DNA from 2 places in the Bacillus sp. A015 genome. Region 2 is predicted to be linked to the other one. Evidence: a T-box and tRNA genes for the amino acid it is inferred to sense, from the RefSeq annotation. Region 2 holds a T-box; the other holds one or more tRNA genes.
What was found. A T-box is a leader RNA that pairs with one kind of tRNA and senses whether it is charged. The one in region 2 lies ahead of tyrS (tyrosine--tRNA ligase), so its partner is inferred to be a tRNA-Tyr.

Region 1 (16,241 bases), on a different contig from region 2:
GCAATCATCCATGTTTCGGTCATACATAACAGCCCTGTCAGGATGAGTGATTTCCCGAGTAGAAAAGGGTACTGCTGCGTCATACAAAATAGAAGAATATCTGCAGCCACAGCAGAAACAATGAGGAGAGCCCCTCGCCAAAAAATGTGATACACCCACACACTCATCACAACCGTCCATAAGGCCGCACCATTTCCATATAACCAAATGATATCGTTCATCTGACTAGGCAGCCGATTCGAAAACAAGCCAAAGCCCGTATAAAGAACAAATAAACAGACAATGATCCATCCAGCTGCACTAGCATTCCAATCCCCCATACTTGAGACTGCGCTCAGCTGAAAACCAATTGCAGCAATGAAAAGCAGCAAGATCAGAAAGGGCATTTTCTTTTCTTGATTTTTACTGATCAAGCGCCTTTGGGATTTCATCCATAAAAGGGAGAGTGTGTTATTCACTAGACCACTCCCCCAGAAGTTGAATGACCTCTGCCCTCCACTTGATCTGTTCTTCCTTCAATTGAGGAACATCGATACTTTTCATGATGTCACCGTCTCGAATCAATATCACCCTGCTAGCCGTATCAAGAACAAACTCTAGGCTATGAGTGGACACAAGGACAGAACCACCTTGGCGGCTTTTTTGTATCAGCCAATCCGACAGCCATTGTTTTGAAGGGATGTCCAACCCTACAGTCGGTTCATCTAAAATAAAAAGGGAGGCATCTTGCACAATGGCCCCTGCTAGGACGACACGCTGTTTTTGACCTCTTGAAAGCTGTCCGCACAGTTCGTTCATCTTCATTTCCATATGTACTTCTTTCAACGCTTCAAATACCTTTTCTTTGATTTGTTTTAAGCCTTTATGATAGCCCCTTGCACGGAATTGAACATGTTCAGCAACCGTTAATTCTGGATACAAATATGGCTGATCAGGGATAAGAGCTACTTGCTTTTGGACATGGGAATGACCAGGAGGAAAACCCTCTATGAGAATCTCCCCTTGATCTGGTTGATATAGACCCGTTAAACATCGAATGGTTGTCGTTTTCCCCGCACCATTAGGCCCAAGCAGCGCCACAACCTCCCCTGCTTCGATGGAAAATGACAGATCCTCTATCCCATCACCATTGCTATATCGTTTGCTTACATTCTGAACCTCCATGAATGGCATCAAATCTCTCCCTTACTATTAGAGTGATGTATGCTTATCTATGGTGTGTTATAAAATCAAAAAACGAATGTCAATAGACCCACCAATCTCTTAACCTAATATTACCATATAGAGAATAACAAGGTAATAGGAATGAGGTAATCTATTCTATGTACATATGTACAAGGATTAAGAAAATATATCATGTACAAAATAAAAAAAGATTAGGCGACAGTATCCTAATCCTTTATCTATTAAACAGTTATTCCCTCAAACCGCCCCATCACCAAACCCATCTCCTGACCCGCCCAAGCATCCACCTCTACCTCCAAAGCAGGAGAAGCCAGGGCCACCACATAAACCATCGTCATACAAGGAAGATGATCACCTAAAAACTGACCCATGATTCGTTTTCTGCTCGCAGCATCGAACTCTCCCACAAGATAAAACACTAGTTTCGTTATTTCTTCTACAGCCATATCTGCCGCTTCTACATTCCGTTTCACATTCTCTAACGCTAATTCGAGCTGCTCCAAAGGGTCCAGCAACCTATAATTCTTGTTTTCTAAAAAGAAACCATCCAATGAGAAAAAAGATAACAATCAATACCGATACACCTAGAAAGCTTGTAAGAGTCTGATCCGAATAAGTCCCTCTATGAATCATCTCCTCAGCCGCACTTGTCACGCCTTTAGGCGCAAACTTCCCTAATGTATCCTCATAAAATGAAGGAACAGTAAATAGAATAAGGTTGATCAAAAGCGACACACCCCCAGCTGTGACGGAACGCTGAAAGAACGCCGAAGCACAAATGGTCGACACGACAATCAGCAATAAATTGGGGTAATAAAGAAGCGTTCCTTTTAACACATTGACCCAATCCAGATGCCCAAATTGAATGTCCACATAATAAACGGAGGCAAGCACCGCCACCACCAAACTAAACAAGGTCAAACCAGCATAGGCACATATTTTTGAGACATAATAACTCATTCGACTGATCGGCTTCACCATAATCATCGCCGTCACCCCAGAGGCACGCTCTCCCGCAATCGTCCCCATCACGATCATAATGAGAATAAAAACGCCAAGTGAATCAAATTTACTTATTGCACTCGCTAAAGCCTCTCCAGCGCTTGGCTCTGGTATATAAAATGTGGATCCTTCAGGTAAATTAGCTGATTTCGATAAAAGATCTGGCAGCATTTTGAGCGTAATAGGCTGTGTGATCATTAAAATCGTAAAAATGATCGGCACAAATAAAATTTTATAACTAGTGAATAACTCCCTAAATTCCTTTTTCAGCATCATCATGCAGTCACAACCTTCATGAAAATATCTTCAAGCGTCAGCTTAGATAGTCGATAATGGAGAAGGACACCGCCAGCTTCAGTGATTAGACGAGGCAGCTCCTTCAATGCCATTTGTTGATCGTTCACTCGCACCTGATAAGCGCCCCCTGTTTCAATGCATTCCTCCACCCAATGCCGCTCTTTTAACAAAGCCACTAATTTCGTATTCTGTTGTTCTAATTGAAATTCAATCACTGGCTGGATATAGTCTTCTTTGATCTGTTTCATCGAAGAGGACATTTCAATTTTCCCGCTGTTGATCATGATAATATGATCCGCCACTCGTTCAATGTCATCTAAAATATGGGTCGACATAAAGATCAGCATCTCATGCTTTAGACGCTCAATCAAAGTCAGGACGTCTTTTCTTCCCATTGGATCAAGTGCAGACACAGGCTCATCCAAAATAAGAACCTTCGGGCTATTGATAAGCGCCTGTGCAATGGCGAGCCTCTGCTTCATGCCTCCGCTGTAGCTGCCAATGGTACGATCCTTCGCCTCATACACACGGCAAAGCTTCAGCAGTTCCTCCGTTTTGGAGCGAATGACTTTTTTCTCTAATTGAAATAACCCGCCAACCCAATGCATCCACTCCTGCCCCGTCATATCCTGGTAAAACGCCGGCTGCTGCGGACAGTATCCGATGACATGACTGATTTGATTCATATCCTTTGTCACATCCAGACCTGCCACCTTCACAACGCCAGACGTAGGACGAGCAAGCCCCGTCAAAAACCGAATTGTCGTCGTCTTTCCTGCTCCATTGGCTCCTAAAAACCCTACACAACCAACCTCCCCAACAGAAAACGAAACGTTTTTTAAAACTTCATGCCGACCATACGATTTCGTCAGCTCTTGACACTCCAGCATATTCAAGCGAATCCCCCCTACTAAGATGGTTTACGACCAAAAATGAAATACACAATAGGACCGGCACTCGCCACAAACACAATCACCAAAGCCCAAACCCACTTCACTTCTCCTCTGATCCTTGATGGATCTCTTTTCAGCAAATCAAACAAACCAATCACCATTAAAATCGCTTGCAGCAAAACGAGAGGTAAAATCATCTTCATATCCATCCACGCCACTCCTTTTTCAAACACCATTTTGTTTTGATAACACTTCTTTTGACGACATGGAGAGGGAAATCGTTCAAATGAATCTTATTTTTATCAATCGAATGGTCTATAAATATAAAAAAGCCCAGTGAAGGTGCGCTCACTGGGCTTACATGTTTATAGATGCTTATAATGAACCTCGCAAAATCTTTTCCATCGTCTTTCCCTTCGCTAACTCATCAATCAGCTTATCCATATACCGAATGTTTTTCATCGTTTCTTCCTCAATGCCCTCTACCCGAACACCACAAATGACTCCTTTGATTAAACTGCGGGAAGGATGAAGCTCAGGAGCCTCAGCAAAAAAGGTTTCAACGTCTTTATGTTTATCCACCTGTTCCTGCAGCTCTTCTGGACTGTACCCCGTTAACCAACAAATAATCGTATCGACCTCAGCTTTCGTTCGTCCCTTTCTCTCTGCCTTTGCGATGTAGAGAGGATAGACCTTTGCAAAGCTCATTGTGTAAATTTTAGGTTTGGTCATGTGTCTGCTCTCTTCTTTCGTTACATATTGATATCGCCAGGTCTTCAAAAGTTTCTACTCCCACTATATAAAATGTCTATTCCTTTTATTTTCGTGCAGTCTCAGTATTAAACCTTTGAAGAAGATAGCATGATTAGCTCTTTTTAAATCTCTAAAATAGACGTTCCACCTAAATTTCTTAACCTACGCTGTTCACAGTCATAAAATTTGTAAGTCCTTTTATGCTCTATCTATAAACAATCATATATACCTTTTTATTTCCTTCATCTTTTTTGAAAGCTTAATGTCGTTTATTAATACTTTCTACTGAAATAACTAGTTGAAAATTTCTTATTAGATACGAAAATAAATGTGTTCACTCGATGCTTTCAAACACCGAAACGATGCACATGTCCTCGAGAAAGTGCATCTTGAATTGTTAACCAGGACTTGTAAAGAGCAAGTTCACCTTGCCCTCTAACTGCTTTAATACAACTAGAGATTTTTGTTTTTAGTTCCACTGTTTGACGTTTTTCATGTAGATTACCTACCTTTACAAATATTCTAGAAACACAATACCAAATACTGCTGATAACGCTGCACCTACTCCTATAGAAATTAGCGCAAATATCCAATGATCTTTTATAGACTCGAATATTCCTTGTGGTGTAAATCCATAAATATGATGCCATTTACTTTTAGTTTTCAAACTCTTATCAATAACTCTTTCAAGTATGGCATGAAAAATATCTACTTTCCTAAGCGTTGAACGATGTAACTCAACATACTTTAATTCTTCAAAAGCTTTCGCTTCTTCTGCACCCGTTAAAAAATCTTTTTTAGTTATATTGTTTAAATCTATTAATTTTTCTAACCTCGGATGATCGGCATAATCTGCATAAATATCAACTAGTTTTCTTGCTAAATCAAACTTTTGAGAATCTGGTATTGAAATTGGCTTACCACCCAATACACTAAATCTATGATCTATAGCTTGAAAGCCATAATTAATATCTCTCATATTCCAATGAACCCAATTGTAATTCAGATGAGTTTTTATGAACTTATAAAATTCAGTTAACATTACCTTTTCTAACTCGTCATACCTCGCTTCAATTTCTGCTAAAAATCCTTTCTTTTCAGCTACTTTATGAATAGAAAAAGTTTCTGTTTGACCTGTATGAAAATAACGAACAGCAATTGACGTTATTCTAGGAGTGCGCCCGTCTTTAATATGATAAAAACTTTCGCAAGAATAATGTATTATTAGTAAGTTAGCAGCATTATTAACTAGATTTTGAATTTCATTTAAAGTTTTTCTTCTCTTATTCAATCTTTGTCTAGTATTAACCATTATTTTCCTCCCTGAAATAAAAAACACCCGTTCGCTTATTTTAATTATAAGCGAACGGGTGCTAAAATTCCATATTTAAACAATTTTATTATTCGAACACATCAAAAATCCGATTTTATTTAAACCTACTCCACCGTCACACTCTTCGCAAGGTTACGTGGTTTATCCACATCACACCCGCGGTGAAGTGCTGCGTAGTAAGCGATCAGCTGTAATGGGACAACAGATGCAAGTGGTGCAAGTGCTGGGTGTACAGCTGGAAGGACGAAACGGTCGCCTTCGTCTTCTAGGCCTTTCAGTGAGATGACACATGGGTTCGCTCCGCGTGCAACGACTTCTTTGACGTTACCGCGAATGCTGAGGTTCACGTGCTCTTGCGTTGCAAGGGCAATGACCGGTGTGCCTTCTTCAATTAAAGCGATGGTTCCATGTTTGAGTTCTCCGCCAGCAAAGCCTTCTGCTTGGATGTATGAGATCTCTTTTAGCTTCAGTGAACCTTCAAGGCACACATAGTAGTCAAGTCCTCTTCCGATAAAGAATGCGTTACGTGTCACTGTGAAGAAGTCACGAGCGATTTGTTCCATTTCATCCTTTTGATCAACAAGGGCTTCCATTGCGTTTGCCACAATACCAAGCTCTTTCACAAGATCAAAGTCAAGAGATTGACCATTTAATTCAGCTGCAACTGATGCAAGGATCGCAAGAACAGCGATTTGTGCTGTGTAGGCTTTTGTTGAAGCTACTGCGATTTCTGGTCCTGCATGAAGAAGCAATGTGAAGTCCGCTTCACGAGATAGCGTAGAACCTGGTACGTTTGTGATTGTTAATGCTTTATGACCAAGCTCTTTGACTTGAACAAGTACAGCGCGGCTGTCCGCAGTCTCCCCAGATTGAGAAAGGAAGATGAACAATGGCTTTTTCGATAGAAGCGGCATGTTGTAAGAGAATTCACTTGCTACATGAACTTCTACAGGTACTTTCGCCCAGTTTTCAATATATTGTTTACCGACAAGCCCTGCATGGTAGCTCGTTCCACAAGCCACAATGTAAATGCGGTCTGCTTCTGCTACTGCGCTTGCGATATCGCCAGCGACTGACAGCTTGCCGTTTTCGTCTTGATATTTTTGGATGATTTTGCGCATCACAAGCGGCTGTTCATCCGTTTCTTTTAACATGTAGTGAGGATATGTGCCTTTCTCGATGTCGCTTGCATCCAGCTCAGCGATATAAGAAGGACGTGTCATGATATCACCGTCAAGGTTTTTGATGATCACCTCGTCTTTTGTGACAATGACCATTTCTTTATCCATTAATTCCGCATATTCGTTCGTTACTTGAAGCATCGCCATTGCGTCAGATGCCACAACGTTGAAATCTTCTCCGAAACCAACCAATAATGGGCTTTTGTTTTTCGCCACATAGATTGTTTCTTTGTTTTCGTTATCGAAAAGGGCAATTGCGTAAGAGCCTTTTAGTTGAAGAAGCGTTTGACGGAAAGCTTCCTCTGTATCAAGACCTCTGCTTACAAATTGTTCGATGACTTGAACAACAACCTCTGTATCTGTGTCGCTTTTCAGTGTGACGTCTTGTAAATATTCGCGTGTCAATTGTACGTAGTTCTCGATGACACCGTTATGAACAAGTGTAAAACGGCCAGAAGCACTTTGATGCGGATGCGCATTGAGATGGCTTGGTACACCGTGTGTTGCCCAGCGTGTATGTCCGATTCCTGCTGAAGATGCCACGTTTGCATCCACGACCTCACGAAGCTCAGCGATACGTCCTTTTTCTTTGAACACATGCACGCCTTCTTCGTTTGCCACAGCAATACCTGCTGAGTCATACCCGCGGTACTCAAGCTTCTCTAAGCCTTTTAATAAGATTTCCTTCGCATCATTCTGACCAATATAACCTACGATTCCACACATAAATATTCTTCCTCCCGATCACGTGAAAGGGACAAAGAAAGCCTACTAAAATAGAAGGGACATTTCTTCGTCCCTCTCTACATGTTTATTTTGGGAGATCATGTGTATTCCCTTTGTACAAAGAGTCACCTCTTTGCTTTAAAGAAACACTTACGGCTGTGATCTCTTTTGATCAGCCGGGAGGCATCCGCCGAAAATTCGATAACCTCCATCCTCGTCAACTAAGCATCTGTCGTCCGATCGCTTAGTTCGGGCGCTATCATTATAAGAGTTCCTGAACATCTACCCTGCCTTTCCAGCTAGAATAAAAATCCAATAACACAAGGATGATTGTACTATAAGGTCTGACCTCCGTCAATCACAATTTAGGGGTGATCCCTTTCATTTGAGAAAGCGAGACCTCCATACACTATATGCGATGAGGCTTGTCACGTTCTACCTTTGATGTGCTCTCCTATGTATGAAGGCATTAGCAAGTTACCCTCCCTTATATGATTCGTACAGTTCATTTCACTTATGACGATTATTCGAAAAAAAGCAAACCGCTGCTTAGCGATTTGCTTTCATCTATTACTCAATACCCATTTCCTCTTTGACAACAGCGGTAATTCGAGCCACATATTCATCACACAGCTCTTTTGTTTTCGCTTCCGCCATCACACGTACAAGCGGCTCTGTTCCAGATGGACGAACAAGAATACGGCCGTCACCGTTCATCTCTTTTTCAACCTCTTGAATCACAGCTTTTACTTTTTCATTTTCTTCCACTTTATATTTATCAGACACCTTCACATTCACTAGAAGCTGCGGGAACTTCTCCATTTCAGCCGCAAGCTCTGATAATGTTTTTCCTGTCGCTTTTAGCGTATTCACAAGCATGATGGCAGAAAGCATGCCGTCACCTGTCGTATTGTAATCAAGGAAAATCAAGTGGCCTGATTGCTCGCCGCCGACATTATAGCCGTCCTTTTTCATCGCTTCGACCACATAGCGGTCACCAACAGCGGTTTGGATGCTCTTAATGCCTTGTTTCTCCAGCGCTTTATAGAAGCCGAGGTTACTCATGACTGTTGACACGACTGTGTCATCCTTTAATCGGCCTTCACTCTTCAAATAACGTGCACATATGTACATAATTTGATCGCCGTCTACGATATCACCTTTTTCATCGACTGCAATTAAACGGTCACCGTCACCATCAAACGCAAGACCAATATCCGCACCCTTTTCCTTTACAAAAGCAGAAAGTGCCTCTGGATGAGTTGAGCCGACGCCATCATTGATATTCAAGCCGTTTGGTGATGTTCCCATTGTGGACACATCTGCATCTAAATCAGCAAATAAATGTGTCGCAAGAGAAGATGTTGCACCATGTGCACAGTCAAGGGCCACGTGAATGCCTGTGAAATCCTCATCCGCTGTCTGCTTCAAGAATTGCAAGTATTTCTGACCACCTTCAAAGTAGTCATTCATCGTTCCAAGATCGGCTCCAACTGGACGTGGTAATTGATCGACTGGCTGATCCATTAGCTGCTCAATTTCGTTCTCCTGTTCATCTGACAGTTTAAAGCCGTCGCCGCCGAAGAATTTAATCCCGTTATCCTGAACTGGGTTGTGAGAAGCAGAAATCATAACACCCGCTTCTGCATCCATTGCCTTCGTTAAATAGGACACGCCAGGTGTTGAGATCACACCTAAACGCATCACTTCAGCCCCAATTGAAAGTAAGCCTGCAACGAGGGCTCCTTCTAGCATATGACCAGATACACGTGTGTCTCGTCCAACGAGTACCTTTGGACGTTCTTTATCCTTCGTGAGGACATAGCCGCCAAATCTCCCAATTTTAAATGCGAGCTCTGGCGTTAATTCGCTATTAGCCACACCCCTTACACCATCAGTTCCAAAGTACTTGCCCATGTTTCAATCGCTCCTTTTTTACCATTCAAGAGGGCTCTGAGTCCTCTTTTTTATCTTCTTTAACCCGCTGTCTTTGTCTTGATTCTTTCTTTGCTTTATATTGTGTCGATTCCTCTTTACTCTTCTTTTCCTGATCATCGTTATCAGACGATTGATCCTTTCGATCATTCGTAGAAGCCGGCTGATCTTCTTTGTCAGTAGAGGTAAGTTTCACCTTGACCTTTGATCTCGATAAAGTAAACGTCACATTTTGAGGACCGTTCACTTGTACTTTGACCTCATGTGTTCCTTCGTTCAAGTCCCCCACATTGATATAGGCTTCAATATCTGAAGCCTTTAGTTTATCAATTGCACTCTTTGATCCTTTTGCTGTTAACATGAGACGCCCAGAAGACGGACTCACAAATTTAGAGCTGAGATCCTTGCTCAGACCCACGACAGAAATAGGTACATTATCGATCTTTTTTTCTTCAGCTGTTGCAACCTTCACTTTGATCTTAACGGTTTCAGGCGACACCTTTTTCACACCATCTGGCAGTGGAATGTCGGCATCAACCTCCGTATCATCTTTAATCTTGCTTAGGTCCAGCTTAACGCCATCAATAAAATCAAGTGCATCCAGCACCTTTTGGGAGCCGTACACTGTGACCTCACTAGGGCTTGTCTCAATGCTTGAAATACTGATCCCATCCGGTAAGCTGCCCGTCCGCTCAATTTTAAACGGGATCTTCTTGCTTGGACTCGTGATTGGGACCGTAATATCCACCACTGACGGACTCACTTCGACTGGCAGCTCGTTCCCGCTGCTGTCATACACAGTGAGCTTCGCTTCTTTTTCAATCTGTTGATCGACATCCTCTAAGTTCACAAATGCTTTAATGACAGAAATTTTGTCGATTACATCCTTTGAGCCAGTGACAGTCACCTTTTTCGGATTCACAATGGGCTGTTCGGGTAAATAACCGTCTTTGATTTTATTTTGATTATAAAATTCTGTTTCAACAGGAAATTCAGCTGTCGTTTTTTCTTGTATCGTCACAGTCGTCACAGACGGATTAATCGATAATGTGATTCCCTTTGATACATCTCTTGCCTTCAGCTCCACTTTATGTGTGCCTGTCGTTAAGTTTTGCATATCTGCATAAATTTCAAAATTCTTTGTTTGTCTTGCTGTTTTCACAGCACTTGTTGATCCTTTAATCGTGACATTGACTGTCTGCGGTACACCAGTGACGACGTACTTCTCGTCATCATAATACGCTTTAACAGGAATGTCAGTTAAGGTTGCTTCATCTGTCGTCGATGTTGGGAAAAAGGATTCACCGATTTTTTTCGGCGTGGGCGCTTGCGCTGAATTGACTGCACCATACAGCAATAAAGCGAAGACCAATGCAAGAAACTTTACGGCCCAGCGATTATTCAAAATCTTATCCATTTTTCTTGCCCCTCCAATACCATTTGGTCGAGGAAGCATCTTTGCTGTTCTTACTAAATTCAGCAATCAGCATTTCTTCAAGCGCTTCTTCTGTCAATTCTCGATGGAGATCACCATTTCTTGCGACACTAATGCCGCCTGTCTCCTCAGAGACGATGACGGTTAAGCTGTCTGTCACTTCACTAATACCAACTGCCGCCCGGTGGCGCGTTCCGAGTTCCTTAGAGATAAAAGGACTTTCTGACAGCGGTAAATAACAAGCTGCAGCTGCAATCTCATCACGCTTCATAATGACAGCACCGTCATGAAGCGGTGTATTCGGAATGAAAATATTAATCAGCAGCTCAGAACTCACCTTTGCATTCAAAGGAATTCCTGTCTCTATGTAATCATTCATCCCAGTATCGCGCTCAATTGTCAGCAGCGCTCCTATTCTGCGTTTTGCCATATAGTTAATTGCTTTTGTAATTGCCTCGATCGTTTTCTGCTGCTGTTCCTCTACAGGTGTCCCGCTTCTTGAGAAGAAACGGCCGCGCCCAAGCTGCTCAAGCGCTCTCCTTAGCTCTGGCTGAAAAATAATAATGATCGCAAGGAACCCCCACGTAATCGCTTGATCCATCAGCCATTGAAGTGTGTTAAGACCGAGATACGCACTTCCCATCCTGACGAGAACAATGACCACAATTCCCTTTAAAAGCTGAACCGCTTTTGTTCCGCGGATGACCATCATTAATTTATATATCACATACCAAACAACGAGTATATCAACAGCATTACCGAGGTACTGCAAAAAAGGAATATCCCCTAAAGCCATTTCCTCGTCCTCCAGAATTTTCAAGTTTCTTCGTGTGATGCATTTTTTTATAAAAAAAGCCTATGTGTAAATACATAGCGAGGCTATTATACCACATTTTATTTCAGCAAGGAAAATAGTTGCCATATATGGCTGGCTTTCTAGTATGCGTGAATCTGAGCAATGATATAGAAAAAGAGCAGCCCCTAAGAGACTGCTCCATGCTGTTTGATTTACTTTTGCTCCTCTGGCCCAATGACCCGCATCACGTTTTGTGCTGTGGATTTCATTTTGTACCAGATCCAATCAAACACTTCATTAATTTCATTGATTTGACCAGTGACTTGTCCGGCAGAAGCAGTCAGCTGTTCCCCATTGACGACTGTGACATTTCCATCAACCTTGCCTTCTACAATCAGCTTGCCATTTTTGACAGTGACATCACCTTTGACGGTTTCCCCTTTAGGCACGGTCACTGTATCATTTTCAACCACGAGATTCGGCTGCTTTGACACACTGAAATTATGATCGGTATTCCAGCTTGTAAACAGACTGCCTCCCATCAAAATGAGAAAGAGGGCAGCGGCTACGATCAGCGGGTGAGCTTTGATCCATCTTTGAACCGACACACGCTTTTTCTCCTTTGGAAGACCTGCCATCACCTTTGCAGTGATATCAGATGGTGCTTCTATATGAGATGTACTCTGCACTAGCGCAATGGATTTCTCAATTTGTTGAAAATGAGTACGGCACTCCTCACACGATTGCAGATGGCTCTTTAATTCTTTTTCGTCTTCGGGCATGATATCCCGGTCTAAATACTGATGCATAAGCTGGACGACTCTATCCTGACAGCTCATCAAAATCACCTCACTCAAAGGTCTCTCAACTGTTTCCGGAGAGCCTCTCTACCCCTGTGTATTCTCGTTTTCACCGTACCAACTGGTATATTCAGAATCTCACTAATTTCTTTTAACGAGAGTTCATCAATATACTTTAATACGATGACCGAACGATATTTATCGGGTAATCTTAGAATTTTTTGCTGAATGGTACTCGATAACTCAAGAGATACCACCTCATCCTCTGGCAAAATGCCATCAGCAGCAATTTGAGAATACATATTCAGTCCTTCTGTTCCTGCCACCTCTGCATCTAAATAATAATCCGGCTTTTTTTTGCGAATACGGTCGATGGTCAGGTTGGTTGCAATGCGGTACAGCCACGTGGAAAACTTACGATTCACATCAAAGCTCTCAATATTCACATAGGCACGAATAAACGCCTCCTGCGCAATATCCTCCGCTTCGTGTGCATTCCCAAGCATACGGTAGCACAACTGATAAATTTTGTCTTTATACAGGTCTACGATGTCTGTAAATGCGTTTTGGTCGCCTTTTTTCACTTGCTTAATTCTCTTTTTAATCATTGTGTCCATAGTATATTCAACCTCTGCCTTCACCGGTCTTTATTGTATACGAACCTCTTTCCAAAAGGTTTCATTCTCCTCTAAAAAATAGTGTAACAAATTTTTGACAGCGTGTTACGCTTATCAGCCGGTAAAAACCTTAATATATCCTTAAATTTCCCCAAAATAAAAAAAACAGGAACAAGTCCCGCTCTACAATAACTTTTCACCCATTAAAGAACCAATTAAAGCAACTGCCGCTTCTGCTGTTTTATTTTTCTCATCTAATACTGGATTTACCTCCACAAATTCGGCTGAAGTTAAAATACCTGCTTCCTCTAAAAGCTCCATTGCAAGGTGACTCTCACGATAACTAATGCCGCCTGCCACAGGAGTTCCTACACCAGGGCATTCCGCTGGATCTAGCCCATCTAAATCAAGCGATAGGTGGACACCATCTGTTCTTTCCTTTAAATACGCAATAGCTTCCTCCATCACCCTTGTCATCCCTAAACGATCAATTTCATGCATCGTATACACCTTCATACCTTTTTCTCTAATCAACTGCCGCTCTCCTTCATCTAAGGAACGAGCACCAATTAATACGACATTTTCAGGTTTCAATTTAGGAGAATAACCACCAATGTTCGTTAAATCAGCATGCCCAAGGCCAAGACTGACAGCAAGCGGCATGCCATGAATATTTCCAGAAGGAGAAGTTTCCTCCGTATTTAAATCACCGTGCGCATCATACCAAATGACACCCAAGTTTTCATAATGCTTAGCTACACCGGCAAGTGTGCCAATCGCAATGCTGTGATCACCGCCTAAAATCAGTGGAAACGAACCTGACTGCACAATACTGTCAACCTTTTCAGCAAGCAGCTGATTGGCACCAGCATTCTCCGTTAGATTTTTTAATTTTTCACTTGTATATAAACCTTTCTCATCGTCTCTTTGCTCGACTGGAATATCCCCGAGATCCTCCACATCAAATGAGAGCGATTCCAATTTTTCTTTTACGCCAGCACATCGAATCGCACTCGGTCCCATATCGACGCCCCTTCTCGTTTGACCCAAGTCCATCGGAACCCCGACAATCGTGACCTTCTTTTGATCTCCCATATGTACATCCCCTTTCTGTTCATGCTTATATTTTACTTTCTCGATGCCTCCTGACTCAACTTGACAACATTTTGAATAGTTATACATTCCCTCTGCTAACATAAAAAAAGACACCTTTTTGAAAAAGGTGTCTTAACTGGGCTAGCTGGATTCGAACCAACGCATGACGGAGTCAAAGTCCGTTGCCTTACCGCTTGGCTATAGCCCAAAAATGGTGGAGGGGGGCGGATTCGAACCGCCGAACCCGGAGGGAGCGGATTTACAGTCCGCCGCGTTTAGCCACTTCGCTACCCCTCCACATATGGAATTGATAAAGAAAAAACAGTGCCGGCAAGAGGACTTGAACCCCCAACCTACTGATTACAAGTCAGTTGCTCTACCAGTTGAGCTACACCGGCATATGGTGGAGGATGACGGGCTCGAACCGCCGACCCTCTGCTTGTAAGGCAGATGCTCTCCCAGCTGAGCTAATCCTCCACATCATGGTGACCCGTACGGGATTCGAACCCGTGTTACCGCCGTGAAAGGGCGGTGTCTTAACCGCTTGACCAACGGGCCAGTTTGTCAAGTTTACTGTTTCCGTGAAGCTGACAAAAGTTATTATATACAGGTTGTCCCCCTTTTGTAAAGGGGAATTTTATTTTTTTTATTTTCTAACAATTAACCACCTTTCAGCACGACATTTTGATTAAAATATAATTTCAGTATTTAAATATAATATTGAAACTTCATATCATACTCAATATACTGAAAATGAAGAAATAAGGAGGTATGTCACATGCAGCCATCTCAACTGCGTTCTTTGACAACAGAATCAAGAAACCCCAACACAATGGGAATTTCACAAGCAGATCCGCTCGCAATGCTCCAAATGATCAATCAAGAAGATATGAAAGTCGCTCAAGCGGTCAATCGTGTACTTCCACATGTGAAAACAGCAAGTGACTTTGCCTATGAATCCATCTCGAATGGAGGCAGACTCATTTATTTAGGCGCTGGAACAAGCGGCAGAATTGGCGTGATGGACGCTGTTGAATGTCCACCAACCTATAGCGTCTCACCTGATGTCATTGTAGGCATCATGGCAGGTGGAGACTCCGCGTTTTCACATGCTGCCGAAGATGTGGAAGACAGTGAAGAAGCCGGCAAACAGGATTTAGTACACATCCACCTCACGTCAAAAGATACTGTCGTCGGCATTGCCGCTAGCGGTAGGACGCCCTATATCATCGGTGCTTTAAACTACGCAAGATCCATTGGAGCAAAAACAGTAGCCCTCAGCTGCAATGAACAAGCAGAAATTAGCGAGCTGGCAGACTGCGCCATTGAAGTCGTCGTTGGACCTGAAGCCATCACTGGGTCAACACGAATGAAAGCCGCATCCGCTCATAAAATGATTTTAAATATGCTTTCCACCTCTGTCATGATCAGACAAGGCAAAGTATATGAAAACCTGATGGTTGATGTAAAAGTAAGCAATCATAAACTAAAAGAACGCGCCATCACCATCATTCAACATGTGACAAACGCTTCCTACGAACAAGCCGTGAAAACACTTGAAGCGGCAGATTTAGAAGTCAAAACCGCCATCGTCATGCTCCAAACAAACACAGACAAGAAGACAGCACAGGACTTACTCAACAAAACGAATGGCCATATCGACAAAGCCATCTTACGTCATCAATCCTAAAGGAGGCAGTGCTCATGTCAGCAGGTGGACTCACCCTATTACACACAATGAAAGCAAAGCTCCCCCAATCCGAAAAAATCATTGCAGACTATATCCTTGCCCATCCTGACAAAGTCATTAAAAGCACAGTGCATGAAATCAGTCAGGCTGCCGGTGCAAGCAGCTCTGCAGTGATTCGCCTTTGTAAATCTCTCGGACTAGATGGCTATCACGATTTGAAAATGCGGATTGCTGGAGACTTAATGCATACCGATAAACAGGGCTACCGAGATATCGAACAAGATGAACCACTTCACTCCATTATTCAAAAAACAGCAGGAAACTCGATTCAATCGATTAAGGATACTGCCTCTATTTTAAATGCAGATGCTTTAGAAAAGGCCGTTCAATTGCTGCTACATGCAAACCAAATCCACTTTATCGGTGTTGGTGCATCTGGCATCGTCGCAGCTGATGCACAGCAGAAATTTCTCAGAATCAATTATGCGGCCACAGCCTTTACT
Region 2 (16,241 bases):
GAAAAAAGCACTGAATATGTGACGATTGCGAAAGATAAAACGTCTGAATTGTCTCAGCTGGTGGCAGAGCAGTCAAACCAGATTTTAGACAAAGTGAAAGACATAAAAGAGCGTGCAGCTGGAAAAGCTAATCAAGTGAAAAGTGAAGCAGAAGATGCTGCAAATGATCTTGCGAGCGAAGCGTCAGATGTAGCAGACGAAGCAAAAGTAAGAGCACAAGAAGCAAAATCAGAAATTGAAGACGGCATCAAAGATGTCAAAGAAAAAGTAGAACAATCTACTAAAGGCTAACTTGCTGCTTAAGTTAGGAAGGAGCACATCATGTCAAAGCAACTCATCGAAACAGAAGAACAGTTTGATCAACTAACGAATCAAGACGGAACCTTTGTCTTTTTTAAGCACAGTTTGACATGTCCAATCAGCCAAGCTGCTTTTCATGAGTTTGAAGCATTTGCATCTGCACATGAAGACGTACCTGCTTATTTCTTGCAAATTCAAAACACAAGAGAGCTTTCATCCTATGTGGCTGAAAAGTCAGGGGTAAAGCACGAAAGTCCCCAGGCACTCGTCTTTAGCGGTGGAAAAGTAAAATGGCATGCATCTCACTCAAGCATTACAAAAGAAGCGCTTGAACATCATATGTAGAAGAACGTCAGCAACTGCTGACGTTTTTTTTTATAAAAAAAGGTTTACTTGAACCAAAAGTATGCTATAATCTTACACATAATACTTTATCGCTTAAAAGCGTTTTGGTAATAAAGAATTTTTTCGTGACAATTCCGAAATCTTTGTTTATAATAAACCCTATCCTGAGAGAATTTAAAAATAAAAAGCGAGAGCAGGCAGAGGAAAGGATGACAAAAATGAGCAACAACGAACTAGAACAATTGAGACAGCAAGCAGATGAACTAAATCTTCAAATCTTAAAACTGATCAATGAAAGAGGAAGCATTGTAAAAGAAATTGGGAAGGCAAAAGAAGCGCAAGGTGTCAACCGTTATGATCCTGTCAGAGAGCGCACAATGCTGAACCAAATTCTTGAAGAAAATGACGGCCCATTTGAAAATTCAACGATCCAGCATATTTTCAAGGAAATTTTCAAAGCAGGTCTAGAGCTTCAAGAAGATGACCACAGCAAAGCACTTCTTGTTTCTCGTAAGAAAAAACCAGAAAATACAATTGTGAACATCAATGGGGAAGCCATCGGTGATGGAAAACAACGCTTCATCGTTGGACCATGTGCTGTTGAAAGCTACGAACAAGTCGCAGAAGTCGCGGCAGCAGCTAAACAGCAGGGACTAAAACTTCTTCGCGGTGGCGCATTTAAACCTCGCACAAGTCCATACGACTTCCAAGGGCTTGGCGTAGACGGTCTAAAGATTCTAAAGCGTGTAGCTGATGAATACGGTCTTGCTGTCATTAGTGAAATCGTAAACCCTGCGCATATTGAAGAAGCGATCGAGCATATTGATGTGATTCAAATTGGTGCACGTAACATGCAAAACTTCGAACTATTAAAAGAAGCCGGGTCTGTGAAGAAACCAGTTCTTTTAAAACGCGGTCTAGCAGCGACCATTTCAGAATTCATCAATGCAGCTGAATACATCATCGCACAAGGAAATGACCAAATCATCCTTTGCGAGCGCGGTATCCGCACATACGAAACAGCGACAAGAAACACATTAGATATCTCTGCTGTGCCAATCTTGAAACAGGAGACACATTTACCAGTATTCGTTGATGTGACGCACTCAACTGGACGTAGAGATCTTCTTCTGCCAACAGCTAAAGCAGCTCTTGCGATTGGAGCGGACGGTGTCATGGCAGAAGTGCATCCAGACCCATCTGTTGCCCTATCTGATTCAGCGCAGCAAATGGACATTCCTCAATTCGAAAAATGGTTAGATGCGTTAAGACCACTTGTCAACATTCACGCGTAATCATAGTTAGAAGAACCGCCGGATAGTAGCCCGGCGGTTTTTTCATGGAGAAAACAGAATAGAATTGGAAATGAAAGGAATAAAACACATTGCAAGCTTAAAGTGCTTGTTCACAATGTTTTCATTTTTAAAATTCGATAGAATCTGCTAAGATCATTGTCATAGCTGATGTTCACGATGACTTTTGATGAAATATGATTCAATTTACAGGTAACAAGCTCATTAAAGTTTGTTTAATTTAGTTATAAAAAGAAAGGGAACGTTTTCATATGAAGAAAAAACGTGTATAATTTCATAAAAGAATGTCATTTTGATGTAGATTGAAAAATTATGTGTCTCTTTTCATCGTTTTAATGACAAATAGGATATTATTTTTTTCGTATCTGATATGTCTCTACCTAATTGGTGAATGCTATAGATATGAAGTGTATTTGAAGGAGTGATTTATGTGAATAATGTTACAATATATGATGTAGCAAGAGAAGCAAATGTAAGTATGGCAACGGTATCACGTGTTGTGAATGGAAATCCGAACGTGAAACCAACAACAAGAAAAAAGGTGCTTGAAGCGATTGATCGTCTTGGCTACCGTCCGAACGCAGTGGCACGAGGACTTGCAAGTAAAAAAACGACGACAGTTGGGGTCATCATCCCTGATATTTCTAGTATCTTCTATTCTGAGCTTGCACGCGGGATTGAAGATATCGCCACGATGTACAAGTACAACATCATTTTGAGCAACTCAGATCAAAATACAGATAAAGAGCTGCATTTGTTAAATACGATGCTAGGCAAACAAGTAGATGGGATTGTCTTTATGGGCGGCAACATCACAGATGTGCATGTCGAAGAATTTAAGCGCTCTCCTGTACCAATTGTTCTTGCAGCATCGGTTGAAGAGCAGGCACAAACACCATCTGTGAACATTAACTACGAGCAGGCCATTTATGATTCAGTCCAATTATTAATTGACAAAGGCCATAAACGAATTGCGTTCGTATCTGGTCCGATGTCAGAACCAATTAACTCTGTGAGAAAGCTTGCTGGATATAAGCGTGCGCTAGAAGAAGCGGGCATTGCTTTTGATGATGTTCTCGTTGCTGAAGGCGATTACTCCTATGACTCAGGAATTGAAGCTCTTGCAAATCTGCTTGAGCAATCAGACAAGCCGACGGCTGTCATTGCAGCAACAGACGAAATGGCTCTTGGTGTCATTCACGGCGCACAGGACAGAGGCGTCTCGATTCCTGAAGACTTAGAGGTCATTGGCTTTGATAACACAAGACTTTCCCTCATGGTACGTCCTCAGCTGACAACGGTTGTTCAGCCGACATATGATATTGGCGCTGTCGCAATGAGACTGCTGACAAAGCTGATGAACAAAGAACAAGTGGACGATCAAATTGTTGAGCTGCCACACAGAATTGAAGAAAGACAATCAACAAAATAAAAACAAAAAGCAGGCTCACCTTATCAGTGAATGCCTGCTTTTCTTATGCATTTTTCCTTTCTCTTCTAACAGGCATGAGTGCTTTTTCTACTGTTTGCGCATTTTTTTCTGTGATTTCTGCTTTTCTTGGTATCGGTGGATATAAATCGTCAGGGTCGAACCATGTTGATGGAAGGGTGACAGGCGATTGCTTATTCCATGCCCGAATCCACTCCTTAGGAAGGTCAGCTGGCGGTGTGACGCCTTTCATCTCAAGCCAAATGCGGCTCCACGCTCTTGGGACCACGCGCCAAATATCATATCCGCCTCCGCCAACAGCGATCCATTTGCCTTCACAATATTGATGAGCAAGCTCATGGGCAAGTCTGGGAATTTCCTCATATATTTTCATGGTGGCAGATAAATGGGTTAAAGGATCGTAATAGTGAGCATCCGCTCCGTTTTGCGTCAAAATCACGTCTGGTTTAAAAAAAGCAGCTATCTCAGTCACTGCTGTTCGGTATGCTTCGAGGAACGATTCGTCTTCTGTAAATGCATCGAGCGGAATATTATACGCATAGCCATAGCCTTTATCATGGCCTCTTTCCTGTACTTGTCCAGTTCCAGGGAACAAGTAGCGACCCGTTTCATGAATGGAGACAGTACATACCTCTGGATCGTCATAGAAGCTAAACTGTACACCATCTCCGTGATGAGCATCCGTATCAATATATAAAATCCTTGCGCCATATGTCTTTTGAATATATTGAATGGCCACAGAGCTGTCATTATAAATACAAAAGCCAGATGCACGTCCTTTAAATCCGTGGTGAAGCCCGCCGCCAAGGTTGAGCGCATGCTGCGAATGACCCAGCATCACTTGATCAACCGCTGTTAATGTCCCACCAACAAGAAGAGAAGCCGCCTCATGCATACCTGCAAACATCGGTGTATCCTCCGTGCCAAGGCCGTAGCGTTCACCCTCTGCTGTAGACAGCTTTCCTTCACTTGCCCGCTGCACAGCTTGAATATAATCTGTCGTATGGACGAGCTTTAATTCCTCCAGCGTAGCCATACGCGGTGCGATGATCTCATCATCCGTTAACGCCTTCATTTTTTGAAGAAGATCGTATGTTAAGTAGACACGAAGCTGATTGAAGGGGTGATCTTGATGAAACTGGTACGTTTGAAAAGATGGTGAAAAAACAAAGGTCGCTTCCTTCATTTGACCGTCTGCTCCATAGGCCAGAGCACCTTGTAGCCTTTTGCCCGAATCAGCTTCGTCACATGATCTGCATGAATGGTTTGAAGGCGGAATACGAGCACTTTAGAGGCTTCATTTGCATGCGGGTACACAAGCACACTCAGCATTTGAATATGCTGCTCCTTTAAAATAGCCGTAATGTCTGCGAGCCCTTCTGTCATCTGCTTCACTTCAACCTCTAAGTGTGACCCAGGCTGATCTGCACCTGTCAGTCTGACAAACGTACGAAGTAAATCTGTCTTTGTGATAATGCCTACAAGCTTACCGCGTCTCACCACTGGAAGGCAGCCAATTCCATGCTCAAAAAAGACACTCGAAATCTCCTCAACGAAATCAAGCGGATGGGCGGTGATTGTCTCTAGCACCATGATCTCTTCTACCGGCCGCTGAATAAAAAGCTGCCTTTTTTCTGTTTCGAAAATACTTGGACTGGCATTTTTAATATCCCGATCTGTCACCATCCCAATGACAGAATCTTGATCAGATACGATGGGAATATGCCGAATGTGATGTGCACTCATTTTTTGAATGGCTTCTTCGATCGTATCGGTTTTTCGCAGCGTGATCACATCACGCTCCATAATTTGTTCAATCATCATTGTTTACCAATCCCCTTTGCCAAAAAAACGAATTGAACGTTAATACATAAAGCGCTGATGGAAGCGAAGACGATCAAAACGCTCGATCGAATCAGGACTCACGTTTTTTCCGATTCTCGCCATTAAACAATTGGCTGGATGTGAGCTGATCTCTGGCTCGTCTGTTGCAAACCAGACAAGACCACCTGCGTTCATCATTTTCTCCATCATTTTACGGTACTCCCAAACGTTTTTCTTTGTCCCCTTTAAATCCCAATGCCAGTAATATTCAGTTGTAATAATGATGTAGTTCTCCATTTGCTCATCCATCATGCTCACATCAAGTAAATGCTTGCCGAGCGAGCATCCTCTAAATGGAGGAGCGACTTCAATCGCGCCAAGCTCGATTAAATTGTCCATCTTGCCCTCTGACCAGCGCTCAAGCGGATCAGGATACAAATACGTGACATAGCCTACGACAAGCTCATCCACTCTTGCAATGATAATACGTCCTTCTGGAAGATCTGCTATTTCAACAAGTGCTTGTTTCTGCTCCTCAGGCGTGCGAAATGCCGTTAGTCCTTCATGAAACGTATAGTTCGCAAGCTCTGATGCAGGTACCGGTCCTTCAATCAGGATAGAACCTGTTTCTCGCTCAATTGTTTTTGAATAATAAGTTTTAGGATGCTCCACGTATCCACCGCCTCAAATTCTAGTGAGTCGTCTCTATTTTAGCTTAAATCTTGAAGAAATTAAAACGGTTTCACCATAAGTTTTTTAAAAATTGAGAAAAAAAGTCATCTATACTATAATGGTCATTGTAAACGTATGCAAAGGGGGACTGTTTGATGAAAGTGGAAACGCTACCATCAGTAAAAGGAGACTATCATTTAAATGATTATGAGCAGGCATACAAAGAATTTTCATGGGAGGAAGCGAGAAAAAACTTCTCCTGGTATGAAACAGGAAAAATAAATGCAGCCTATGAAGCAATTGACAGACATGCGGACTCGTTTCGTAAGAACAAGGTGGCGCTTCATTACAAAGATTCACAGCGGGATGAAAAGTATACGTTCAGGGATATGAAAATCAACACAAACAAAGCGGGAAATCTATTCAGAGAAAAGGCGCATGTGCAAAAAGGGGATCGCGTGTTTATCTTTATGCCAAGATCACCTGAGCTCTATTTTCTTCTGCTTGGTGCTGTCAAAATTGGTGCGATCGTTGGCCCGTTATTTGAGGCATTTATGGAAGGCGCCGTCAAAGACCGTTTAGAAAATAGCGAGGCGAAGGTCATTGTGACAACGCCGGATCTGCTTGAGCGTATTCCGTTTGCAGAGCTTCCGAAGCTTGAATCTGTCATCATTGTCGGCGGTGAAAAGGAAGACATCGGTGGTGTGCGGACAATTCACTACGAAGAGGCATTTCAGGAGGCAGTAAAGGAACTTGAAGTAGAATGGATGGATGAAAAAGACGGTTTCCTACTTCATTACACGTCAGGGTCAACTGGTACGCCAAAAGGTGTGCTGCATGTCCATGGCGCGATGGTGCAGCAAGACCAGACCGGTAAATGGGTGCTTGACCTGAAAGAAGATGACGTCTACTGGTGTACAGCTGATCCAGGCTGGGTAACAGGGACAGTGTACGGTATTTTTTCACCATGGTTAAATGGGGCAACGAATGTCATCTTAGGTGGCCGGTTTAATCCTGATACGTGGTATGAAACGATTGAATCACTTGGTGTGACCGTTTGGTACAGTGCACCGACAGCCTTCAGAATGCTGATGGGGGCAGGGGACGACCTCATTCAAAAATATGACCTCAGCTCGCTCCGTCATGTCTTAAGTGTAGGAGAGCCTCTCAATCCGGAAGTGATCCGCTGGGGAGACGCTGTATTTGGCAAACGAATTCACGATACTTGGTGGATGACGGAAACTGGTGCACAGCTGATTTGTAATTATCCATGCATGGACATCAAACCAGGCTCGATGGGGAAACCAATTCCAGGCGTAGAAGCCGCGATTGTGGATAATGCCGGAAATGAACTTCCACCATACCGGATGGGCAACCTTGCGATCAAAAAGGGCTGGCCGTCCATGATGCATACGATCTGGAACAATCCTGAAAAATATGAATCTTACTTTATGCCGGGAGATTGGTATGTTTCAGGAGATTCAGCATATATGGACGAAGACGGATACTTTTGGTTCCAGGGACGTGTCGACGATGTCATCATGACGTCAGGAGAGCGGGTCGGTCCATTTGAGGTGGAAAGTAAACTGGTTGAACATCCGGCCATTGCAGAGGCTGGTGTCATTGGAAAACCAGATCCGGTACGTGGTGAAATTATCAAAGCATTCATTGCTCTCAGGAGCGGATACGAGCCGACAGATGAGCTGAAAGAAGAGATTCGTACGTTTGTGAAAAAGGGGCTTGCTGCACATGCGGCACCAAGAGAAATCGAGTTTAAAGACAAACTGCCAAAAACGCGAAGCGGAAAAATTATGAGACGTGTGCTAAAGGCGTGGGAGCTGAATTTACCTGCTGGCGACCTTTCGACAATGGAAGATTAATCTCCTTCGTCAGTTGACTTGATATCAAAAGTATGTTAAAAATGACTTTAGTTGAATACGAAAAGGTTTTGACTGAGATTCAGTAGAATCATCTTTCCCTGTCCAAGAGAGCTGACGGCTGGTGCGAGTCAGTACAAAGAGATATTCGAATTACCCTCACGAACCGCTTTTACGAAAAGGAGCATGAATGCTGCCTCATTAGTGAAAGAACGGATCTGTCCGTTATCAGTGTAAGTGAAAAGACGTGATATTTTGTCTTTTAAGCAGGGTGGTACCGCGATATATATCGTCCCTTCGTTCATTCGAAGGGGCGTTTTTTATGTTGAATTGTAAAAAAAGGAGATTTGGATATGAGTCAATTGATGGAAGATTTATCGTTCAGAGGATTAATTCAGCAGCAAACAGATGAAGAAGGTTTAACAAAATTATTAGCAGAAGAAAAAATCAAGCTGTACTCCGGCTTCGATCCGACAGCTGACAGCTTGCACATTGGTCATCTATTGCCCATTTTAACATTGCGCAGATTCCAAGAAGCAGGGCATCACCCGATTGCCCTTGTTGGCGGCGCAACTGGACTGATCGGAGATCCTAGCTTCAAAAAAGCAGAGCGTTCACTAAACCCGGCAGAAATCGTGGAACAGTGGTCAGAGAAAATCAAAGGCCAGCTGTCTCAATTTCTTGATTTTGAAGCAGGCGAGAACCCAGCCGTCATCGTCAATAACTATGACTGGATCAGCCAAATGAATGTCATCACGTTCCTTCGTGATATTGGAAAGAACTTCGGTGTGAACTTCATGCTGGCAAAAGATATCGTCAGCTCACGTATCGAGACAGGTATTTCGTACACAGAGTTCAGCTACGTGATTTTGCAATCGTTAGACTTCTTAAACCTTTACAAAAATGAAAACTGTAAGCTGCAAATCGGTGGTAGTGACCAGTGGGGAAATATTACATCTGGACTTGAGTTGATCCGCAAGTCTGAGGCAGAAGGCGCAAAAGCATTTGGTCTCACGATGCCGCTTGTCACAAAAGCAGACGGCACGAAGTTTGGTAAAACAGAAGGCGGCGCAATCTGGTTAGATAAAGAAAAAACGTCACCTTATGAATTCTACCAATTCTGGATCAACACAGATGACCGTGACGTCGTGAAATACTTAAAATACTTTACGTTCTTATCAAAAGAAGAGATCGCATCTTACGAAGAAAAAGTGCAAACAGCACCTGAAAAACGTGAAGCGCAGCGCCGTTTAGCAGAAGAAGTGACAGCGCTTGTACATGGCCGTGAATCACTAGAACAGGCTGTGAACATCTCAAATGCACTATTTAAAGGCGAGATCAAATCTCTTTCAGCTGAAGAAGTCAAAGTAGGCTTTAAGGATGTTCCATCAATGGAGAAAAGCAGCACAGAAGAATTAACACTAGTCGATATCCTTGTGGAATCAAAGCTGTCTCCATCAAAGCGTCAAGCACGTGAAGATATCACAAATGGTGCGGTCTACATCAACGGAGAGAGACAAACCGATAAAGACTATGTTCTTTCAGCTGAAGACCGAATTGAAAACCAATTCACTGTTTTAAGAAGAGGGAAAAAGAAATACTTCCTTGTGAATTACAAGTAAGAATGATGTGCAGCCGGCTGAGAGAACCGGCTGCTTTTTTTTATGCCAATTGAGTCATGGAGGCTGTCACATAGACCAACAGACTGTAAGAGAAACGAATGTCTAGTCTTTTGGCATTGGCTCATGAGAAAGTCAAAGGTGCTTTTTCATTATTTATTTCTTGTGAAAATATCGGACAAACAGTGCCTTGTTCACTTTTCTGTCATATTTTTGTTGTTTAAAATAGAGTCGAACAAGATAAATAAGGGGGAATGAAAGTGTCATTTTTGATGAAAAGGAGTTTGCAGATTCTCGTTGCATTTGCATTGGTGGTTGGTTCAATGGTTTTCGTCCAGCCGAAAGAGGTCAAAGCGGCTGAGCATAATCCGGTTGTGATGGTCCATGGCATGGGTGGTGCCTCTTACAACTTCGCGGCGATCAAAAGATACCTGGTGTCACAGGGCTGGGACCGAAACCAATTATATGCAATTGATTTCATAGACAAAACAGGCAATAACCTTAATAATGGACCGCGTCTATCTAGATACGTCAAAGATGTGCTAGCCAAAACGGGCGCCAAAAAAGTAGATATTGTGGCGCATAGCATGGGTGGAGCCAACACGTTATACTATATTAAGAACCTAGACGGCGGAGATAAAATTGAAAATGTCGTCACACTAGGTGGAGCGAATGGACTCGTTTCACTCAGAGCATTACCAGGCACCGATCCAAATCAAAAAATTCTTTACACATCCGTCTATAGCTCAGCCGATCTCATCGTCGTCAACAGCCTCTCCCGCTTAATTGGCGCAAGGAACGTCCTTATCCACGGAGTTGGACATATCGGTCTATTAGCCTCAAGCCAAGTCAAAGGCTATATTAAAGAAGGACTGAACGGCGGGGGACAGAATACGAATTAATTTAAAATAGCCAGCTACCATTCATGGAAGCTGGCTTTCTGTATTTTACAAGTAGATTTAATCATGAAGAAACATGGAGTACCTATTGATGAAGTTCTATTCGTGTGAATACTTGAAATGATTGTCGATGAAATCAGACTATGGTACGATGAATGTATATGTTATAAAGTAATTCGTACGAATTACTAAATGAGGGCGGGATATGAAGCTTGAACAAATCATAACGATCAAAATGGGAAAAAACCAATCAAGAAGAAATGAAAAAGCCGACAATAGCTTATCTGCATATTCTTATGAAGATTTAATGAAAGATTTAGATGGCGCTTATTTAGACTCCATTGTAAATGAAAAAGAAAGCACATTATTAACGGTTGATCCGTACTTAACAAATGTTTGTGATGTTGTCTTCAGCTTTGTTAGTTCGATTGCAGGGATTGTCAGTATTGAGACTCAAGGTAAAGTCATGAACCAAAACTTTGCCAAGCTGATCATAGAAACTGAAGAACTAGATAAGCAGTATTTATGTTATGTTTTAAATGAATCTCAATTTATGAAAAAACAAATGGCGATTTCTATGCAAGGAAGTACGGTTCCAAAACTAACACCAGGGATTTTTCGTGCGTTAGAAGTGCATCTTCCTTCTATTGAAAAACAACAAATGATAGGAAGAGCCTATTTTCATTTTAGAAAGCGTCAAGCGCTTATGAAGAAACAAGCAAAATTAGAAGAACAACTATTTTTAGAAGTATTAAAACAACATGATCAATAAAGAAAAGTGAGGAAATAACGATGGCTGACTTACATACAACATTATTTAGTGCCGCAGATGACCTTAGAAGCAAAATGGATGCTTCAGAGTATAAAAACTATTTATTAGGATTGATCTTCTATAAATATTTATCTGATCGATTATTAGAAAAAGTGGTCGAAGTTGCAGATGAATCACTGGAAGAATATGACACGCAGGATAAACAAGCGCAATTATACAAAGAGTTGTTATCAGATGAGGATATTCAAAAAGACTTAATTGAAACATTAGTCGATACGATAGGGTATGATATCGAACCAACGTATTTATTTAGTGAGTTAGCGAGTCAGGCAAAACAGAATATCTTTCAGTTGAATGATTTGAATAAAGCATTCATTGATTTATCGACGAAATATCTTCAATTTAGTGGCTTGTTTGATGATGTGGATTTGAAATCGAAAAAACTGGGGTCAGATGATCAACAGAGAAATATCACCATTACAGAGGTATTGAAAAAATTAAATGATGTTGATGTCATTGGTCATAATGGAGATGTCATTGGGGATGCTTATGAATATTTAATCAGTCAATTTGCCTCGGAAGCAGGGAAAAAAGCCGGCGAATTCTATACACCACATGAGGTCTCTATCATGATGGCACGTATTGTGGCAATGGGGCAAGAGGAGAAAAAATTATTCAGCGTGTATGACCCTACTATGGGTTCTGGTTCTTTAATGTTAAATGTTCGTAATTACATTAAGTATCCAGAAAGTGTGAAATATCATGGGCAAGAACTGAATACGACAACTTTTAATTTAGCAAAAATGAACTTAACTCTGCACGGTGTCGATTACGAGGACATGCGCTTGCGTAACGGGGATACACTAAATAAAGACTGGCCAACCGATGAGCCATATACATTTGATTCAGTTCTAATGAATCCGCCATATTCAGCCAAATGGTCAGCAGACGATACATTTTTAGATGATTCACGTTTTAATCGCTATGGAAAGTTGGCACCGAAATCAAAAGCGGACTTTGCTTTTCTTTTGCATGGCTTATATCATTTAAAAGATTCTGGAACTATGGCGATTGTCCTGCCACATGGAGTTCTTTTTAGAGGCGCAGCTGAAGGTGTCATCCGTAAGAAATTACTAGAAGATGGACACATTGATGCGGTGATCGGTTTACCAGCAAACTTATTCTTTGGTACAAGCATTCCAACCACTGTCATCATTTTAAAGAAAAACCGTACAACGCGTGATGTACTATTTATCGATGCAAGTAAAGAATTTACCAAAGGAAAAAATCAAAACAAATTATCAACTGATAACATTGATAAAGTAGTAGAGACATATCAAAAACGAGAAGATGTAGAAAAGTATGCACATGTGGCAAGCTTTGAAGAGATTAAAGAGAATGATTTCAACTTAAATATTCCAAGATATGTCGATACATTCGAAGAAGAAGAACCTGTCGATATGGCTGCCATAGGAGCAAAAATTCAAGAGATTCGAAAAGAAAAAGAAGAACTAGAGTCTAATTTATATGACATGATTTCTTCCATGCAGTTTGATGAAGAAGACGCAGAATGGATGAAAGGTGCATTAGAGGTGTTTAAACGTGGGAAGTAAGAGCGTGCCGGAAGTTAGGTTTAAAGGGTTTAGTGGGGAATGGGACGAATGTAAAATTGTTGACGTGTTGAATATAAACTCGGGCAGGGATTATAAACATTTAAAAAAAGGAGATATCCCAGTTTATGGTACTGGTGGGTATATGCATAGTGTTAATGATAAGTTATCAGATGATGATGCTATTGGAATTGGAAGGAAAGGTACTATAAATAAACCGCAGTTGTTATTAGCACCTTTTTGGACGGTAGATACTTTGTTTTATATGACAGTTAAAGGGAAAAATGATTTGTATTTTCTGTACTCACTAGCTAATAGAATTGATTGGAAGAAGTACGATGAATCAACTGGGGTACCTAGCTTATCAAAAAATAGTATTTATAAAATCTCTATTAATGTGCCCCTATTAAGGGAACAAACACAAATCGGCAACTTCTTCAAACAACTAGACGAAACAATTGCTTTTCAACAACAAGAACTAGACACCTTAAAACAAACGAAACAAGGATTCCTACAAAAAATGTTTCCAAAAGAAGGAGAATCCGTACCGGAAATTCGTTTTTCTGGGTTTAGTGGGGAGTGGGAAGCCAAGTGTTTAGGAGAGATCTCCGAATCTTATTCTGGTGGTACACCAAGTGTAGATAATAAAACTTTTTATGGTGGAGACATTCCTTTTATTAGGTCGGCAGAGATTAATTCAAAAACAACTGAAATATATATCACTGAAGAAGGATTTAATAGCTCATCAACCAAAATGGTTAGGGTAGGAGATATTCTTTATGCTTTATATGGTGCTACAAGTGGTGAAGTAGGGATTTCTAAAATAAACGGTGCAATAAATCAGGCTGTGTTAGCAATTAAGCCTAAAAGAGGTTACGATTCATATTTCCTTACCCAGTGGCTTAAAAAACAAAAAAGCTCAATTATTAATACATATCTCCAAGGTGGGCAAGGTAATCTCTCTGGTTCTATTGTTAAGAAATTGATTCTGAAAATACCTTTTGATGAAAAGGAACAAACCGAAATCGGTCACTTCTTCAAACAACTAGACAAAACAATCGCTCTACACGAACAAGAACTAGATATCTTAAAACAAACCAAAAAAGCCTTTTTACAAAAGATGTTTGTCTAAGCAAAAGGGGGAAATAAGATGATTAAGATTGAACATAGAGATGAATCAGAAATAGAACGTCAGTTAATTGACGTACTTGGTGAAGAGAGTAATCAATGGAACTATCGTCCAGATCTAAAATCAGAAGCCGACTTATGGCAGAACTTACGAAAGATCATCACACAAAACAACTTATCAGAAATTGGGGAGCATCCGATTTCTGATAAGGAATTTGATAAGATTAAAACGGAAATTTTAAATAAAACGAAAACACCTTTTGATGCAGCAAGGTGGCTAAAAGGTGAAAATGGGATTGCTCGCATTACAATTGAACGAGATGATGTGTCCCTAGGTTCGATGTCACTCGTTCTTTATTCAAATCATGATATCGGTGGGGGCATTTCTACATATGAAGTCGTTCATCAAATTGCGAAAAAAAGAGAGAATATTGACGAACGTGACAGGCGTTTTGATGTGACGTTATTAATCAATGGGTTACCCATTGTGCAAATTGAATTAAAAAAGGTTACGGCAAAAGATGGTGTGTTTCAAGCATACAATCAAGTGAAGAAGTATGCAGAGGAAGGGCTATTTCGTAATAATATTTTTTCCACTCTTCAGTTATTTGTCATTTCAAATGAACAAACGACTCGTTATTTTGCCAATGCTCTGCCAAAAGATATGCATAAGAAGTTTGTTTTTAGTTGGCGGACAAAAGATAACCGAAAAGTGAACAACCTCTATGAATTTGTGAAACAAGTACTCAGAATTCCAAATGCACATCGACTGATCGCTCAATATACTGTTGTGAGTGAAGAAAATGATCAAAAAGCGTTAATGGTTTTACATCCATATCAAATACACGCAATTGAAGCATTGTTTACGGCGGCGATGAAACATGAATCTGGATATGTATGGCATGCAACAGGATCAGGGAAGACATTAACGAGTTTCGTTGCAACCAAATTATTAGCAAGGAAACCTGGCGTTGACCGGACGATTATGCTCATTGATCGAAAAGATTTAGACAATCAAACAACGACAGAATTCACAAGGTTTGCGTCTGAATTTAATACAGGTATCTCTTCAGGTAAGGCAAAGTCTAATAGTTTAATTGTTGGAACTGGCAGTGCAAAAGAACTGAGTGAGACATTATTAGCGGATGCCAATTCAAATACCATTATTATTACGACTCGTCAGAAACTAGAGAATGCTATCAATTATGCAAAAAAACAAGAAGAGCAGGATGGTAAGAACCGATTTCAAAAACTGATCGGTCAACATATTGTCTTTGTCGTTGATGAATGCCATCGAGCATTAAGTGCCGAGGGCATGGAGTCTGTGAAAAAAACGTTCCCTAATTCTACTTGGTTTGGTTTTACTGGAACACCTATTTTTGATGTTAATAAAAAACAACCAAAAGGTCAGTTAGCACGTACGACTCGTGATCAATACGGTGAAGAGCTTCATACATATACGATTAAAAACGCCTTGGATGATGGTGCAGTTCTAGGATTCCAAGTAGAACATGAAGATACGATTGAACCAAACTCTCTTAGCAATCATATCTTTTCTCGGCTTCGTCAAAATGACAAATACGCTCATCTTAATGATGATGAATTAAATACGTATATTGATCAAATGGATGGGATGGAGAAGGAATCCCATTTGCCATCCACTATCTATGAAAGTGAAGAGCATATTCAAAAGGTCATCCATAAGATGTTTCGACCGGATAATGCTTATACAAAGTTTGATTTCAAAAACGGACGACCGCAAAAGTCCGCTATTTTGACAACAAACTCTATTGCGATGGCCAAACGATATTATGATGCGATAAAAAGGATGACGAAAGATCCTGATTGGATGGCAAAAGAGTTTGAAGGTCATCCTATTCGTAAAGGGCGAACGATAGAGGATAAGGATTTTCCTAGAATCGCGATCACCTACTCATTAAATGATAATGAAGAAACTTCAAAACTAGATCAAGAAGATATGATAAACATCATCAAAGACTATAATCAATCCTATGATACCGCTTGGTCGATTCAAGATATTGAGCGGTATAATGGGGACATTAACAACAGATTAGCCCGAAAAAAAGCGGAGTTTAAACAATTTGGCAAGCATATAGATTTAGTGATTGTGGTTGATCGCCTTTTAACTGGCTTTGATGCGCCGACCATACAAACTCTTTTTGTGGATCGACTCTTAGAGTATGCGGGTTTAATTCAAGCTTTCTCGCGAACAAATCGTACATATCCTGGTAAAACAAAAGGGCTGATCATGACGTTTAGAAAGCCGTGGACGATGGAGTGGAATGTAGAGGAAGCGACCAAGACATACTCTAACGAACAGGAAGAAACGAATCTTGTGTACCCAACTTATGAAGAATCATTGAAACGATTTAAAAAGGCACATAAAACCTTAAAGTCACTTGATATCAATC

Region 1: it has a tRNA-Tyr gene. The T-box ahead of tyrS (tyrosine--tRNA ligase) is inferred to sense a tRNA for this amino acid. The anticodon was not compared.

The regions. Positions count from the first base shown of each region.
Region 1 covers NZ_JBSPZB010000012.1:79,965-96,205, forward strand. The annotation lists gene skfF (sporulation killing factor system integral membrane protein) at 1-458, opposite strand, end outside; gene ACSLGF_RS11845 (ABC transporter ATP-binding protein) at 451-1,173, opposite strand; partial or broken gene ACSLGF_RS11850 (RidA family protein) at 1,407-1,691, opposite strand; gene ACSLGF_RS11855 (ABC transporter permease) at 1,702-2,466, opposite strand; gene ACSLGF_RS11860 (ATP-binding cassette domain-containing protein) at 2,463-3,380, opposite strand; gene ACSLGF_RS11865 (PLD nuclease N-terminal domain-containing protein) at 3,395-3,586, opposite strand; gene ACSLGF_RS11870 (DUF2200 domain-containing protein) at 3,753-4,109, opposite strand; gene ACSLGF_RS11875 (hypothetical protein) at 4,642-5,442, opposite strand; gene glmS (glutamine--fructose-6-phosphate transaminase (isomerizing)) at 5,568-7,370, opposite strand; gene glmM (phosphoglucosamine mutase) at 7,941-9,287, opposite strand; gene ACSLGF_RS11890 (CdaR family protein) at 9,313-10,722, opposite strand; gene cdaA (diadenylate cyclase CdaA) at 10,715-11,536, opposite strand; gene rsiW (anti-sigma-W factor RsiW) at 11,749-12,375, opposite strand; gene sigW (RNA polymerase sigma factor SigW) at 12,390-12,953, opposite strand; gene rocF (arginase) at 13,137-14,048, opposite strand; tRNA gene ACSLGF_RS11915 (tRNA-Gln) at 14,185-14,256, opposite strand; tRNA gene ACSLGF_RS11920 (tRNA-Tyr) at 14,261-14,345, opposite strand; tRNA gene ACSLGF_RS11925 (tRNA-Thr) at 14,374-14,446, opposite strand; tRNA gene ACSLGF_RS11930 (tRNA-Val) at 14,450-14,525, opposite strand; tRNA gene ACSLGF_RS11935 (tRNA-Glu) at 14,532-14,606, opposite strand; gene murQ (N-acetylmuramic acid 6-phosphate etherase) at 14,827-15,738, shown strand; gene ACSLGF_RS11945 (MurR/RpiR family transcriptional regulator) at 15,753-16,241, shown strand, end outside.
Region 2 covers NZ_JBSPZB010000015.1:2,449-18,689, reverse strand. The annotation lists gene ACSLGF_RS12940 (YtxH domain-containing protein) at 1-291, shown strand, start outside; gene ytxJ (bacillithiol system redox-active protein YtxJ) at 322-645, shown strand; gene ACSLGF_RS12930 (bifunctional 3-deoxy-7-phosphoheptulonate synthase/chorismate mutase) at 864-1,940, shown strand; gene ccpA (catabolite control protein A) at 2,389-3,390, shown strand; gene ACSLGF_RS12920 (acetoin utilization protein AcuC) at 3,434-4,594, opposite strand; gene ACSLGF_RS12915 (CBS and ACT domain-containing protein) at 4,591-5,232, opposite strand; gene ACSLGF_RS12910 (GNAT family N-acetyltransferase) at 5,272-5,904, opposite strand; gene acsA (acetate--CoA ligase) at 6,060-7,784, shown strand; T-box leader at 7,844-8,081, shown strand; gene tyrS (tyrosine--tRNA ligase) at 8,135-9,403, shown strand; gene ACSLGF_RS12895 (esterase/lipase family protein) at 9,724-10,302, shown strand; gene ACSLGF_RS12890 (restriction endonuclease subunit S) at 10,505-11,071, shown strand; gene ACSLGF_RS12885 (type I restriction-modification system subunit M) at 11,092-12,684, shown strand; gene ACSLGF_RS12880 (restriction endonuclease subunit S) at 12,674-13,813, shown strand; gene ACSLGF_RS12875 (type I restriction endonuclease subunit R) at 13,832-16,241, shown strand, end outside.